4 linked regions of the Leptothrix cholodnii SP-6 genome follow. The protein of the gene in region 2 binds, or shares a complex with, the protein of the main gene of each other region. Links are inferred from orthologs where the notes say so. Each region holds a gene or a part of one and is shown on either strand. Other genes may lie near its edges. The genes, in order: dinB, dnaN, dnaX and holA.

Evidence for each region.
Region 1: the proteins of dnaN (region 2) and dinB are in contact, whole or in part, in a solved structure (PDB 1OK7), measured with the Escherichia coli proteins. The link is inferred for Leptothrix cholodnii SP-6 from one-to-one orthologs.
Region 3: the proteins of dnaN (region 2) and dnaX are in contact, whole or in part, in a cryo-EM structure (PDB 8GIZ), measured with the Escherichia coli proteins. The link is inferred for Leptothrix cholodnii SP-6 from one-to-one orthologs.
Region 4: the proteins of dnaN (region 2) and holA are in contact, whole or in part, in a cryo-EM structure (PDB 8GIZ), measured with the Escherichia coli proteins. The link is inferred for Leptothrix cholodnii SP-6 from one-to-one orthologs.

What each region holds. Positions count from the first base shown.
Region 1 is NC_010524.1:998,675-1,001,594, forward strand. The notes cover bases 72-2,920. They hold dinB (DNA polymerase IV), read right to left. Parts: upstream 2,227-2,920; coding sequence 916-2,226; downstream 72-915. Other genes in these bases: LCHO_RS04675 (transaldolase family protein), read left to right, coding at 72-513; LCHO_RS04680 (YbaN family protein), read left to right, coding at 536-973; LCHO_RS23625 (DUF5666 domain-containing protein), read left to right, coding at 2,369-2,920. In the rest of the region: more of LCHO_RS04675, read left to right, coding at 1-71. UniProt on the Escherichia coli protein: Poorly processive, error-prone DNA polymerase involved in translesion repair and untargeted mutagenesis. Copies undamaged DNA at stalled replication forks, which arise in vivo from mismatched or misaligned primer ends.
Region 2 is NC_010524.1:889-3,806, reverse strand. What follows is about bases 17-2,863. They hold dnaN (DNA polymerase III subunit beta), read right to left. Parts: upstream 2,090-2,863; coding sequence 944-2,089; downstream 17-943. Other genes in these bases: dnaA (chromosomal replication initiator protein DnaA), read right to left, coding at 2,203-2,863; gyrB (DNA topoisomerase (ATP-hydrolyzing) subunit B), read right to left, coding at 17-842. In the rest of the region: more of gyrB, read right to left, coding at 1-16; more of dnaA, read right to left, coding at 2,864-2,918. UniProt on the Escherichia coli protein: Confers DNA tethering and processivity to DNA polymerases and other proteins. Acts as a clamp, forming a ring around DNA (a reaction catalyzed by the clamp-loading complex) which diffuses in an ATP-independent manner freely and bidirectionally along dsDNA.
Region 3 is NC_010524.1:2,142,612-2,145,654, reverse strand. Bases 71-3,042 are described here. They hold dnaX (DNA polymerase III subunit gamma/tau), read left to right. Parts: upstream 71-566; coding sequence 567-2,519; downstream 2,520-3,042. Other genes in these bases: recR (recombination mediator RecR), read left to right, coding at 2,962-3,042; LCHO_RS09910 (YbaB/EbfC family nucleoid-associated protein), read left to right, coding at 2,607-2,933; LCHO_RS09920 (AIR synthase-related protein), read right to left, coding at 71-531. In the rest of the region: more of LCHO_RS09920, read right to left, coding at 1-70; more of recR, read left to right, coding at 3,043-3,043. UniProt on the Escherichia coli protein: Part of the beta sliding clamp loading complex, which hydrolyzes ATP to load the beta clamp onto primed DNA to form the DNA replication pre-initiation complex.
Region 4 is NC_010524.1:518,218-521,070, forward strand. The notes cover bases 32-2,813. They hold holA (DNA polymerase III subunit delta), read left to right. Parts: upstream 32-769; coding sequence 770-1,858; downstream 1,859-2,813. Other genes in these bases: leuS (leucine--tRNA ligase), read left to right, coding at 32-191; LCHO_RS02415 (LPS-assembly lipoprotein LptE), read left to right, coding at 188-760; groES (co-chaperone GroES), read left to right, coding at 2,033-2,323; groL (chaperonin GroEL), read left to right, coding at 2,369-2,813. Also shown: more of leuS, read left to right, coding at 1-31; more of groL, read left to right, coding at 2,814-2,853. UniProt on the Escherichia coli protein: Part of the beta sliding clamp loading complex, which hydrolyzes ATP to load the beta clamp onto primed DNA to form the DNA replication pre-initiation complex.

The sequences.
Region 1 (2,920 bases), 1.0 Mb from region 2 along the record:
ATGCTCGCGATGGGCGCCCGCCAGGTTCAGGCGCAGGTCCAGAGCCAGGATGCGCCGGGCATGCTCGACGACGCCCATGACCTGCTGCGGCACTTCGCGCCCGGGCAGCTGGTGATCAAGATCCCGGCCACGCGCGAAGGCCTGCGCGCAGGCGCGCAACTGGTGGCACGCGGCGTGCCGGTCACCTACACCGCCGTCTATGCGCTGGAGCAGGTGCACTTTGCGGCCCAGCTCGGTGCCAGCTATGCCGCGCCGTACCTCGGGCGACTCGACGACTCAGGCGTCGACGGCCTCGCCCTGATCGCCCGGATGCAGGCCTTGCTGCAGTCCTGCGGCGGCGCGACGCGGCTGCTGGTGGCCAGCGTCCGCGACCGCGAGGCCTACCTGAACCTGCTGCGACTGGGCGTGGGCGCCATCACCATCCCGCCCCGGCTGCTGGGCGAGCTGCTCGACCATCCCGCCACCCTGCAGGCCGAGCAGGCGTTCCTCGCCGACGCTCAGGCCTCGGACTGATCCCTTGCATCGCTGGCTCTGGTTGCTCGCCGGTGCCCTGAGCCTGCTGCTCGGGGTGATCGGCATCGTCGTGCCCCTGTTGCCGACGACCCCTTTCGTGCTGCTCGCCGCAGCGTGTTTCTCGCGTGGCAGCGCGCGCTGGGAGCGCTGGCTGCTCGCGCATCGACAGTTCGGTCCGATCGTGCGCGATTGGCGTGAACACCGTGCCGTGCCGCTGCGCGCCAAGCAGTTCGCGACCGTGATGATGGTGTTCGGCAGCGCCTTTGCCGCCTGGCGCCTGCCGATGCTGAACTGGCTGCCGGCTCTGTGCTGCAGCATCGTGGCGCTCTGGTTGTGGCGCCTGCCGACACGACAGGCTGCCGCCTCGATCGCACCGGTGTCCGAATGGCGCGCAATGGACCGTCAGTCCGGTGCCGGTGGGGCCGGATCGTCCCACTCCGGAAACAGCGACAGCGACTGACCCTGCGCACCGGCTTCGACGGGGGCGGGGGCTGCCTTGCGCTGTGCCGCCGCGGTGGGGCGCCGGATCGGTGCGGGCTCGGGCATCGGCGCGCGCGCGGTGGCCGTCGGCGGGGTGTCGATGCCGACCGCGTGGCTCAGGTTGCCCACCCGCACGCCCAGCAGGCGCAGGCGCCGGCTGAGGTTGATGCGCTTCAGGCATTGCCCGGCCGCGGCACGGATCAGCTGCCCGTCGGCCGTCGGCAGCGCCACCGTGTGATCGCGCGTGACGGTGCGGAAATCGTCGAACCGCAGCTTGATGCCGATGGTGCGCCCGACGTAACCCTTGCGTCGCAGGTCGTCGCCGACGCGCTCGCACAGGTCGGTGAAGATCCGGCCGAGCAGGGCGCGATCGGTGCGCGGATGCAGGTCGCGCTCGAAGGTGGTCTCGCGGCTCATCGACACCGGCTCGCTTTCGGTCACCACCGGGCGGTCGTCCTGGCCGTGAGCGGCGGCCAGCAGCCACTCGCCGTGATGAGCGCCGAAGTGATCGCTCAGCCACGCCGGGCTCTGGCGCGCCAGCTCGCCGATGGTGTGCACGCCCAGGGATTCGAGCCGAGCACTGGCCTTCGGGCCGACGCCGTGGATGCGCCGCACCGGCAGCGGCCAGATCCGGCTGGCGACGTCTTCGGCCATCACCACCGTCAGGCCATCGGGCTTGTCGAGATCGCTGCAGATCTTGGCCAGCAGCTTGTTGGGCGCCAGACCGACCGAGCAGCTCAGACCGGTGGCACGCCGCACGTTGTTCTTGAGCTCCTGCGCCAGCGCACGCGCGCCGCCGAGCGGGTCGTGGCCGACCGCCTCGCGCGCGCCGGGCACGTCGCTCAGGTCGATGTAGATCTCGTCGATGCCCCGGTCCTCGATGGCCGGCGCCAGTTCGGCCACGGCGGCCTTGAACAGGCGCGAGAGCCGCCGGTACTCGTCGAAATCGGCCGGCAGCAGGATCGCCTGCGGCGCCAGCGCCGCCGATCGCATCAGGCCCATGCCCGAGTGCACGCCGAGCGCCCGCGCCTCGTAGGTCGAGGTGGTGACGACACCGCGGCCGGTGTAATCGCGCAGCCGCGGCCAGTCGTCGCCCGCAGCAGGCGACGCACGCCGCCCGCCCACCACCACCGGCAAGCCGCGCAGTTCAGGCCGGCGCAGCAGTTCGACCGAGGCGTAGAACGCGTCCATGTCGAGGTGGGCGATCAGGCGTGGGGGCAGCGCGTCGGCCATGCGCGATTGTGTTTCATTCAGCTTGTGGGGCCACGATCGGGTCTGCCGCTTGTGGTGTCCTGAAAAAGATGGGATGATTTCCCACATGAAAGGCAGAAACGCCTGCTGCGAGCGCCAAACCCGTCCGACCCAGGAGAGACTCATGTCCGCACCGATCCCCCATTCGCGCCGCGCGCGACTCGTTCAACTCAGCCTGGCCGCACTGGCCGTGGCCGCGATCGCTGCCTGCGGCGGGGGCGGCGGGGTCGGGGCGGGGGGCACGGGCATCACCTCGGGCACGGTCAACGGCTTCGGTTCGGTGATCGTCGGCGGCGTGCGCTACGACGACAGCAGCGCCTCGATCAGCCGTGAAGATGCCAACGACGACGGCAAGCTGCGCCTGGGCATGTCGGTCGACGTGAGCGTGGACGACAGCTGTGGTCTGGCCGCCACGTCCTGCGTGGCACGCGGATTCGAGATCCGCAGCGATCTGGCCGGCGAAATCACGGCTGACGCGCTCGACCCTGTCTCTGGCAACGGCACGATCACCGTGATGGGCCAGGACATCGCGGTGACGGCGAGCACCTTCATCCACCGCTCCTCGGGTGTCGCCTCGGGCCTCGGTCTCGACGCGGGTCAGATCGTCAAGGTGCACGGCCGCCGGGCGGCAGCCAGCGGTGTGACCGACTGGGTGGCGACCTACATCGAGATCAAG
Region 2 (2,918 bases):
AACTCGACGAAGCCCTTGACACCGCCGGCGTAGGCGAAGTTGTCTTCCTTGTTGTTGCGCTCGTCGACCAGGCGGATCTTGACGCCGTTGTTCAGGAACGAGAGTTCGCGCAGCCGCTTGCTGAGGATCTCGTAGTGGAAGTCGATGTTCGAGAAGATCGTGTGGTCGGGCAGGAAGTGCACCTCGGTGCCGCGCTTGTCGGTCTCGCCGATGACCTTCATCGGGCTCACCTCGAAGCCGTCGCGCCGTTCCAGCACCCGGTCTTGCGGGATGCCCTGGCGGAACTCCATGAAATGCGCGCGGCCGTCGCGGCGCACCGTCAGGCGCAGCCAGGTCGACAGGCCGTTGACGCAGGAGACGCCCACGCCGTGCAGGCCGCCCGAGACCTTGTAGCTGTTCTGGTTGAACTTGCCACCCGCGTGCAGCTCGGTCAGCGCGATCTCGGCGGCACTGCGCTTGGGCTCGTGCTTGTCGTCCATCTTGACGCCGGTCGGGATGCCGCGACCGTTGTCGATGACGGAAATCGAGTTGTCGGTGTGGATGGTGACGATGATGTCGTCGCAGTGGCCGGCCAGGGCCTCGTCGATCGAGTTGTCGACCACCTCGAACACCAGGTGGTGCAGGCCGGTGCCGTCGCTGGTGTCGCCGATGTACATGCCCGGGCGCTTGCGCACCGCTTCCAGGCCTTCGAGGATCTGGATCGAGTCGGAGCCGTAGGCCGCCGACGCTTCCGCCCCGGTCGAGACCGGCACGCCTTCGACGTCAGGCAGATCGCGGCGCGTCACGCCGTCGGCATCGGCGCTGCCGTTGGGTTCCTGGGGGAGGCTTTTCGGGTCGGTCATGGGGCTTGCTCAGTCGGTGCCGGCACGGCGTGCGGGCCCTTGTAAAAACGCGGAAGCGGGCCCGTGCCCGCTTGTGTGTGAGATGAAGCTGGGCGCGGCGCTCAAATCCGCATCGGCATCACGACGTACTTGAAGCCGCTGCGCTCGGGCACGGTGATCAGCGCCGAGCTGCTGGCGTCCTGCAGCGACAGCGTCACCATGTCCTCGTTGACGTTGGCCAGCACGTCCATCAGGTAGGTGACGTTGAAGCCGATCTCGATGGCGTCGCCGCCGTAGTCGATCTCGAGCTCTTCCTTGGCTTCTTCCTGCTCGGCATTGCTGGAGGCGATGCGCAAGGTGCCGGGCTCGAAGTTGACGCGCACGCCCTTGAACTTCTCGCTCGTCAGGATCGCGGCGCGCTGCAGGCTGGCCAGCAGCGGCGCACGGCCGAGCGTGACGTGGTTCTTGTGGTTGCGCGGGATGACGCGGTTGTAGTCGGGGAACTTGCCCTCGACCAGCTTGGTGACGAACTCCATGCCGCCGAAGCTGAACTTGGCCTGGTTGTCGGCAAAGCGCATCTCGATGCGCGGCTCTTCGGCGCCTTCCTGCTTGGCGGCTTCCTTGCTGGCCTTGTCGTCCTTCAAGAGGCGCTGCAGTTCGAGCACGGTCTTGCGCGGCAGGATCACCTCCTGCTTCGGGATCTCGGCTTCGAGCGTGGCCTGGGCGAGCGCCAGGCGGTGGCCGTCGGTGGCCACCAGCGTCAGCGTCTTGCCTTCGGCGACGAACAGGATGCCGTTGAGGTAGTAGCGGATGTCGTGCACCGCCATCGCGAAGTGCACCTGGTCGATCAGGCTCTTGAGCGTCTTCTGCGGCACGCTGAAGGCGGGGCCGAAGTCGGCGGCTTCCTGCACCAGCGGGAAGTCGTCGGCCGGCAGCGTCTGCAGCGTGAAACGGCTCTTGCCGCCTTGCAGCGTGAGCTTGTTCTGCGCCGCGGTCAGCGTCACGATCTGGTCGGACGGCAGCATGCGCAGGATGTCGATCAGCTTGCGCGCGCCGACCGTGGTGCTGAAGGCGCTTTCGTCACCACCCAGTTCGGCGGCGGTGCGGACCTGGATTTCCAGGTCGCTGGTCGTCAGTTCGGTGCGGCCGCCGCTCTTGCGGATCAGCACGTTGGCCAGGATCGGAAGGGTGTGGCGTCGCTCGACGATGCCGGAAACCGCTTGCAGGGCGCCCAGAACCTGTTCCTGCGCTGCTTTCAGGACGATCATGTCGGTGTCTCACCAGTGTCGTTGTGTGGGTGCGGGCCCGGAGGCCGCATCGGCTCACGGCGCCCCTCGGGCGCGCGCGTGAATCCGCTATTTTCGCCTGAATTGAAGGCGTTTCAGCCTTTGAGCGTCTGCTCGAGCACGTGCAGCTGCTGATTCAGTTCGGTGTTCTTCTGGCGCTCGCCGCCGATCTTGCGCACCGCGTGCAGCACCGTCGTGTGATCACGCCCGCCGAACAGCTCGCCGATCTCGGGCAGGCTCTTCTGCGTCATCTCCTTGGCCAGGTACATCGCGATCTGGCGCGGCCGCGCGATCGAGGCCGGGCGCTTCTTGCTGTACATGTCGGCGATCTTGATCTTGTAGAAGTCGGCCACCGTCTTCTGGATGTTCTCGACCGAGACCTGGCGGTTCTGGATCGACAGCAGGTCCTTGAGCGCCTCGCGCGCCAGGTTGATGCTGATTTCCTTGTGGCTGAAGCGGCTGTAGGCCAGCACCTTGCGCAGCGCGCCTTCGAGCTCGCGCACGTTGGCGCGCACGTTCTTGGCCACGAAGAAGGCCACGTCCTCGGGCATGCGGCTGCCTTCGGCGTCGGACTTCTTCATCAGGATGGCCACCCGCATCTCGAGTTCGGGCGGCTCGATCGCCACCGTCAGGCCGGCGTCGAAGCGGCTGGTCAGGCGCTCGTCGATGTCCACCAGCCCCTTGGGGTAGGTGTCACTGGTCATGATGATGTGCGCGCGCTTGGCCAGCAGGGCCTCGAAGGCGTTGAAGAATTCTTCTTGCGTGCGGTCCTTGCCGGCGAAGAACTGCACGTCGTCGATCAAGAGCAGGT
Region 3 (3,043 bases), 2.1 Mb from region 2 along the record:
TTCGACGATGCCGGCCAGCGCCGGGGTTTCGCCGCCGCCCCAGGCGACCTGGCAGACCTCGCAGGCGCGCTTCCAGCCGGCCACCAGCGCCTGCGAGCGCTGGTCGTCGCCGAACCAGTCGGAGCCGCCGGCGGCCCAGTAGGCCTGCACCACCAGCGGCGTGGCGCCGACCGTGATCAGGTCGTTGATGGCCATCGCGATGGTGTCTTGCGCGATGGCGTCGTACCAGCTCTTGCCGGTCAGGCGCGCCATCTCGTCGGCGACGAGCGTCTTGGTGCCCAGGCACTCGACGATCGAGGCGAGGTAGAACGGCCCGACGTCGACCACATAGGCCGATTCGCCGCGCGAGGCGGCCACTTCGGTGAAACCGTGGTGCGCCAGCTGGCTGGCGGTGGAGGCCGCGGCGCGCTGGGCCGTGACCTTGAGCGGGTCGATCAGGTCGTAGTTGACGCCGGCTTGTTCGTAGCTCAGGGTGCCGGTGGCGGCATCGCCCGGCATGGCCGAGGACGGGGTGGGGGAGGCGGAAGTCATGGGGAGCGATTATCGGGCACCCTAGAATCCTCTCCATGTCCTATATCGTCCTGGCCCGCAAGTACCGCCCGCGCAGCTTCGCCGAGCTGGTGGGGCAGGCGCACGTCGTGCAGGCCCTGAGCAATGCCCTGACGCAACAGCGTCTGCACCACGCCTACCTGTTCACCGGCACCCGCGGCGTCGGCAAGACCACCGTCTCGCGCATCCTGGCCAAGAGCCTGAACTGCGTCGGCGCCGACGGCCTGGGCGGCATCACCGCCACGCCATGTGGCGTGTGCAGCGCCTGCCGCGACATCGACGCCGGCCGCCACGTCGACTATGTCGAGCTCGATGCGGCGTCGAACCGCGGTGTCGACGAGATCAGCCAGCTGCTCGATCAGGCCGTCTACAAGCCGGTGGTGGGGCGCTTCAAGGTCTACATGATCGACGAGGTGCACATGCTCTCGACGACCGCCTTCAACGCGATGCTGAAGACGCTCGAGGAGCCGCCCGAGTACCTGAAGTTCGTGCTCGCCACCACCGATCCGCAGAAGGTGCCGGTGACGGTGCTGAGCCGCTGCCTGCAGTTCAACCTGCGGCCGATGGCCACCGAAACCGTCTTCGAGCACCTGCAGACAGTGCTGAACGCCGAATCGGTGCCGTTCGAGGATCCGGCGCTGCGGCTGCTGGCGCGTGGCGCGCGCGGCTCGATGCGCGACGCGCTGTCGCTCACCGACCAGGCCATCGCCTACGCCGGCGGCCACCTCGGCGAGGCCGCCGTGCGCCAGATGCTGGGTGCGGTCGACCGCGGTCATGGGGTGCGCATCGTCGAGGCGCTGGCCGCCAGCGACGGCGTGGCGCTGGTGCGCACGGTCGACGAGCTGCGCGCGCAGGGCCTGTCGGCCGCCGGCACGCTCGAAGAGCTGGCCGATCTGGCGCAGCAGATGGCGGTGCTGCAGGCAGTGCCGCAGGCGATCGACCCGACCCATCCCGACGCGGCGGTGCTGCAGGGCCTGGCGCCCTTGCTGCCGGCCGACGAGACCCAGCTGCTCTACAGCATCGCGCTGCACGGCCGTGCCGAACTGGCGCTGGCGCCCGATGAATACAGCGGCCTGGTGATGGTGCTGCTGCGCATGCTGGCGTTCCGGCCGGCCGGTGGTGCCGCTGCGTCGGCGGTCAGGCCGGCAGCCGCCGCGCCGATCGTCGCCGCAGCGCCCGTGCCGGCTCCGGCCGTGGCAGCCAGCCGCGAGCTGCTGCGCACCAGCGGCGCCGTCAGCAAGACGACGGTGCCATCGGTGGCGCAGGCACCGTCGGCCCCACCGGTCCGCCCGGAGCCGCCGCGCGCATCCCCGACCCCGATGGCTGCCCCGGTTGCTGCCCCGATGGCTGCCCCGACTGCGATCAGCGTGTCCGAACCGGCGCCACCGTTGCGTCCGGCGGCGGCGCCTGCTGCGGCAGCCGAAACGCCACCCTGGGACGACGAACCGCCCTGGGTGCGCGAAGAGTCCGAGTCATCGGACGGCGCCCGCCCGACCGCCCGCAACGAGAGCCAACCGCCATCGCCCGAAGTCGTCGACGCACCGCAGGCCGCCGACATCCCCGCGCCCCATCCGGCCCAGGCCCGCTGGCTGGCCACCGTGCAGCAGCTGCTCGCGCAGACCAAGGTCACCGGCCTGGTGCGTGAGCTGGCCTGGCAGGCCGAATGCACCGGCATCGACGACGCTGCCGATCCGGTCTGCTGGCAGCTGCGCGTCGAGCGCGAATCGCTGCGCCAGGCCAGCCACCGCGAGCGCCTGCAGGCCGCCATGAGCGAACTGCTCGGACAGCCGCAGCGGCTGGAGATCGACGTCGGTGCCGTCACCGACAGCGCCGCCCGCCGTGACGTGGCAGCCAGGTCGCAGGCCCAGGCGCAGGCCGAACGGGTGATCCGCAACGATCCGGTGGTGCAGCAGTTGCTGGCGCGCTACCCGAGCGCGCGCATCGTGCCGGGTTCGGTGCGGCCTCGCTGACGGTCAGACTCGCTTGCCCGTGGCCACGGGCCACCCCCGTTTCAACTTCCACTTTTCCATTTTCCATTCCAACCCCAAGGACACGCCATGATCAAAGGACAACTCGCCGGCCTGATGAAACAAGCCCAGGCGATGCAGGACAACCTGAAGAAGGCACAGGACGAACTCGCCAACGTCGAGGTCGAAGGCCAGTCGGGTGCCGGCCTGGTGAAGGTGGTGATGACCTGCAAGCACGACGTCAAGCGCCTGTCGATCGACCCGAGCCTGCTGGCCGACGACAAGGACATGCTCGAAGACCTGGTGGCCGCCGCCTTCAACGATGCCGTGCGCCGTGCCGAAGCGGTCAGCCAGGAAAAGATGGGCAAGCTCACCGCCGGCATGCCGCTGCCCCCGGGCATGAAGTTCCCGTTCTGATGACGGCGCGCAGGCGTCGGGACTCACGATGAAAGCCTCGTCCGGCGACGCCCTGGCGCACCTGGTCGAGGCGCTGCGCCGATTGCCGGGCGTGGGCGTGAAGTCGGCGC
Region 4 (2,853 bases), 520 kb from region 2 along the record:
AGGACGAGATCGAGCTGGTGCTGCAGGTCAACGGCAAGACGCGCGGTTCGATCAAGGTGCCCGCCGCAGCCGACAAGGCCGCGATCGAGGCGGCCGCTGCGGCCAGCGCCGAGGTTGCCAAGTTCGCCGACGGCAAGCCGATCAGGAAGTTGATCGTGGTGCCGGGCCGCCTCGTCAACGTGGTGGTGTGAGCACGGCCCCGTTCGATCGCGCGCCGCGCCGGCGCCTGCTGGTGCGGGCCGGTGCGGCCGGTGCGGCCGGTGCGCTGCTCGCGGCGCTGGCGGGCTGCGGCTTCCAGCTGCGCCGCCCGCCCGAGCTGCAGCTCAAGCGCATCCATCTGAAGGGTTTCGATCGCTATTCGTCGATGGCCGACGAGTTGCGCCGCCAGCTGCGCCTGAGCCCCGGTGCGCAGCTGGTCGAAGCTGCCGGCGAGGCCGACGCGGTGCTCGAAGCGATCGTCGACACGTCCGGTCGGGTGGTGGCCGCCTCCACCGCCGCCGGTCAGGTGCGCGAGCTGACCTTGCGCGCCGCCTTGCGTTTCCGTGTGCTGGACGCTGCCGGCCGCGAACTGCTCGGCCCGACCGAACTCGCCCAGAGCCGCGACATGAGCTACGCCGAAAACGACGCGCTGGCCAAGGAAAACGAGGCCCAGCTGCTGTTGCGCAACATGCATGGCGACATCGCCAACCAGGTGCTGCGGCGCCTGGCCGCGCTGGCACCCGCTGCCGCGCCGGCCTCGGCCGCGTCTGCCGCTCGCTGAGGCCGCGCCGTGCAACTGCGCTCCGATCAGCTCGGCGCCGCCCTGCAGCGCGGCTTGCGCCCGCTCTACGTGATCCACGGCGACGAGCCGCTGCTGGCGCAGGAAGCCGCCGACCTGATCCGCGCCGCCGCCCGCAAGGCCGGCCACACCGAGCGCAGCGTGTACACCGTCGCCGGTGCGCATTTCGACTGGTCGGGCCTGCTCGGCGAGGCCCAGGCGCTGAGCCTGTTCGCCGACAAGCGACTGATCGAGATCCGCATCCCCGGCGGCAAGCCCGGCAAGGACGGCTCGGAGGCGCTGCAGCGTTACGTCGAGACGCTGTCGGACGACAACATCACGCTGATCGTGCTGCCGCGGCTGGACCGCACCCAGCTCGCCAGCGCCTGGTTCACCGCGCTCGACGGCGCCGGTGCGAGCGTGCGGGTCGACCCGATCGAGCGCCGCGCGCTGCCGCAGTGGATCGCCCAGCGGCTGGCGGCGCAGCAGCAGCGCGTCGAGGACGGCGAGCCCGGCCAGCGCTGCCTGGCGTTTTTTGCCGACTGCATCGAGGGCAACCTGTTGGCCGCGCACCAGGAGATCAGCAAGCTCGGGCTGCTCCATCCGCCGGGCGTGCTGACCTTCGAGCAGGTCGAGGGCGCGGTGCTGAACGTCGCGCGCTACGACGTCTTCAAGCTCGGCGAGTCGGTGCTGGCCGGCCAGGTGGCGCGCGCGCTGCGCATGCTCGAGGGCCTGCAGGCCGAGGGCGAAGCCGCCGTGCTGGTGCACTGGACCTTGAGCGAAGACCTGCGCTCGCTCGCGCGCGTGCAGGCGGCGCTGCAGCAGGGCCGGCCGCTGCCGATGGCCTTGCGCGAGGCGCGGGTCTGGGGCGTCAAGGAAAAGCTCTTCGAGCGCATCGTGCCCGGCCTGTCCACCGAGCGGCTGGCCGAGCTGATCGCCGCCGCCCACCTGTGCGACGGCATCGTCAAGGGCCTGCGCGCACCGGGCTGGCCGCAGGATCCGTGGGCCGCCTTGCAGCGCCTGCTGCTGATGACCATCGACGCGCTGCCGGGGCAGGGCGGCGGCGCCAAGACCGCCGCGCGGCTGGCCCTGCGCGCCTGATCGCGGCGCACGTGCCCACACAAATCGTGCGGGCGCCCCTCTTGAAACGCGGCGGACCGTTCCTATAATCTGTTTTCGTTAGCACTCGCCGGTGGTGAGTGCTAGTGGTCCAGGCTCCCGTCCAAGGGGCCGGACGCCCCACCCGAATCCAGCTCAGCCTACCTAGGAGATGCAATGAAGCTTCGTCCCCTGCACGATCGCGTGATCGTCAAGCGCCTTGAACAAGAAACCAAGACCGCATCGGGCATCGTCATCCCCGACAACGCCGCCGAAAAGCCTGACCAAGGCGAAGTGCTGGCCGTCGGCCCGGGCAAGCGCAATGACAAGGGTGATTTCGTCGCCCTGAACGTGGCCGTCGGTGACCGCGTCCTGTTCGGCAAGTACAGCGGCCAGACCGTCAAGGTCGACGGCGACGAACTGCTCGTGATGCGCGAAGAAGACCTCTTCGCCGTGGTCGGCAAGTAAGCCACCACGCCACGCACCCGAACAACTGAATCTGGAGAATTGAACATGGCAGCAAAAGACGTGATCTTTGGCGGCGAGGCACGTGCCCGCATGGTCGAAGGCGTGAACATCCTGGCCAACGCGGTCAAGGTCACCCTGGGCCCCAAGGGTCGCAACGTGGTGCTCGAGCGCTCGTTCGGCGCCCCGACCGTGACCAAGGACGGTGTGTCCGTGGCCAAGGAAATCGAGCTCAAGGACAAGCTGCAGAACATGGGCGCGCAGATGGTCAAGGAAGTTGCTTCCAAGACCAGCGACAACGCCGGTGACGGCACCACCACCGCCACCGTGCTGGCCCAGGCCATCGTGCGCGAAGGCATGAAGTACGTGGCCGCCGGCATGAACCCGATGGATCTGAAGCGCGGCATCGACAAGGCGGTGCACGCCCTGGTCGCCGAGCTGAAGAAGGCTTCGAAGGCCACCACGACGTCGAAGGAAATCGCCCAGGTTGGCTCGATCTCGGCCAACAGCGACGAATCGATCGGCACCATCAT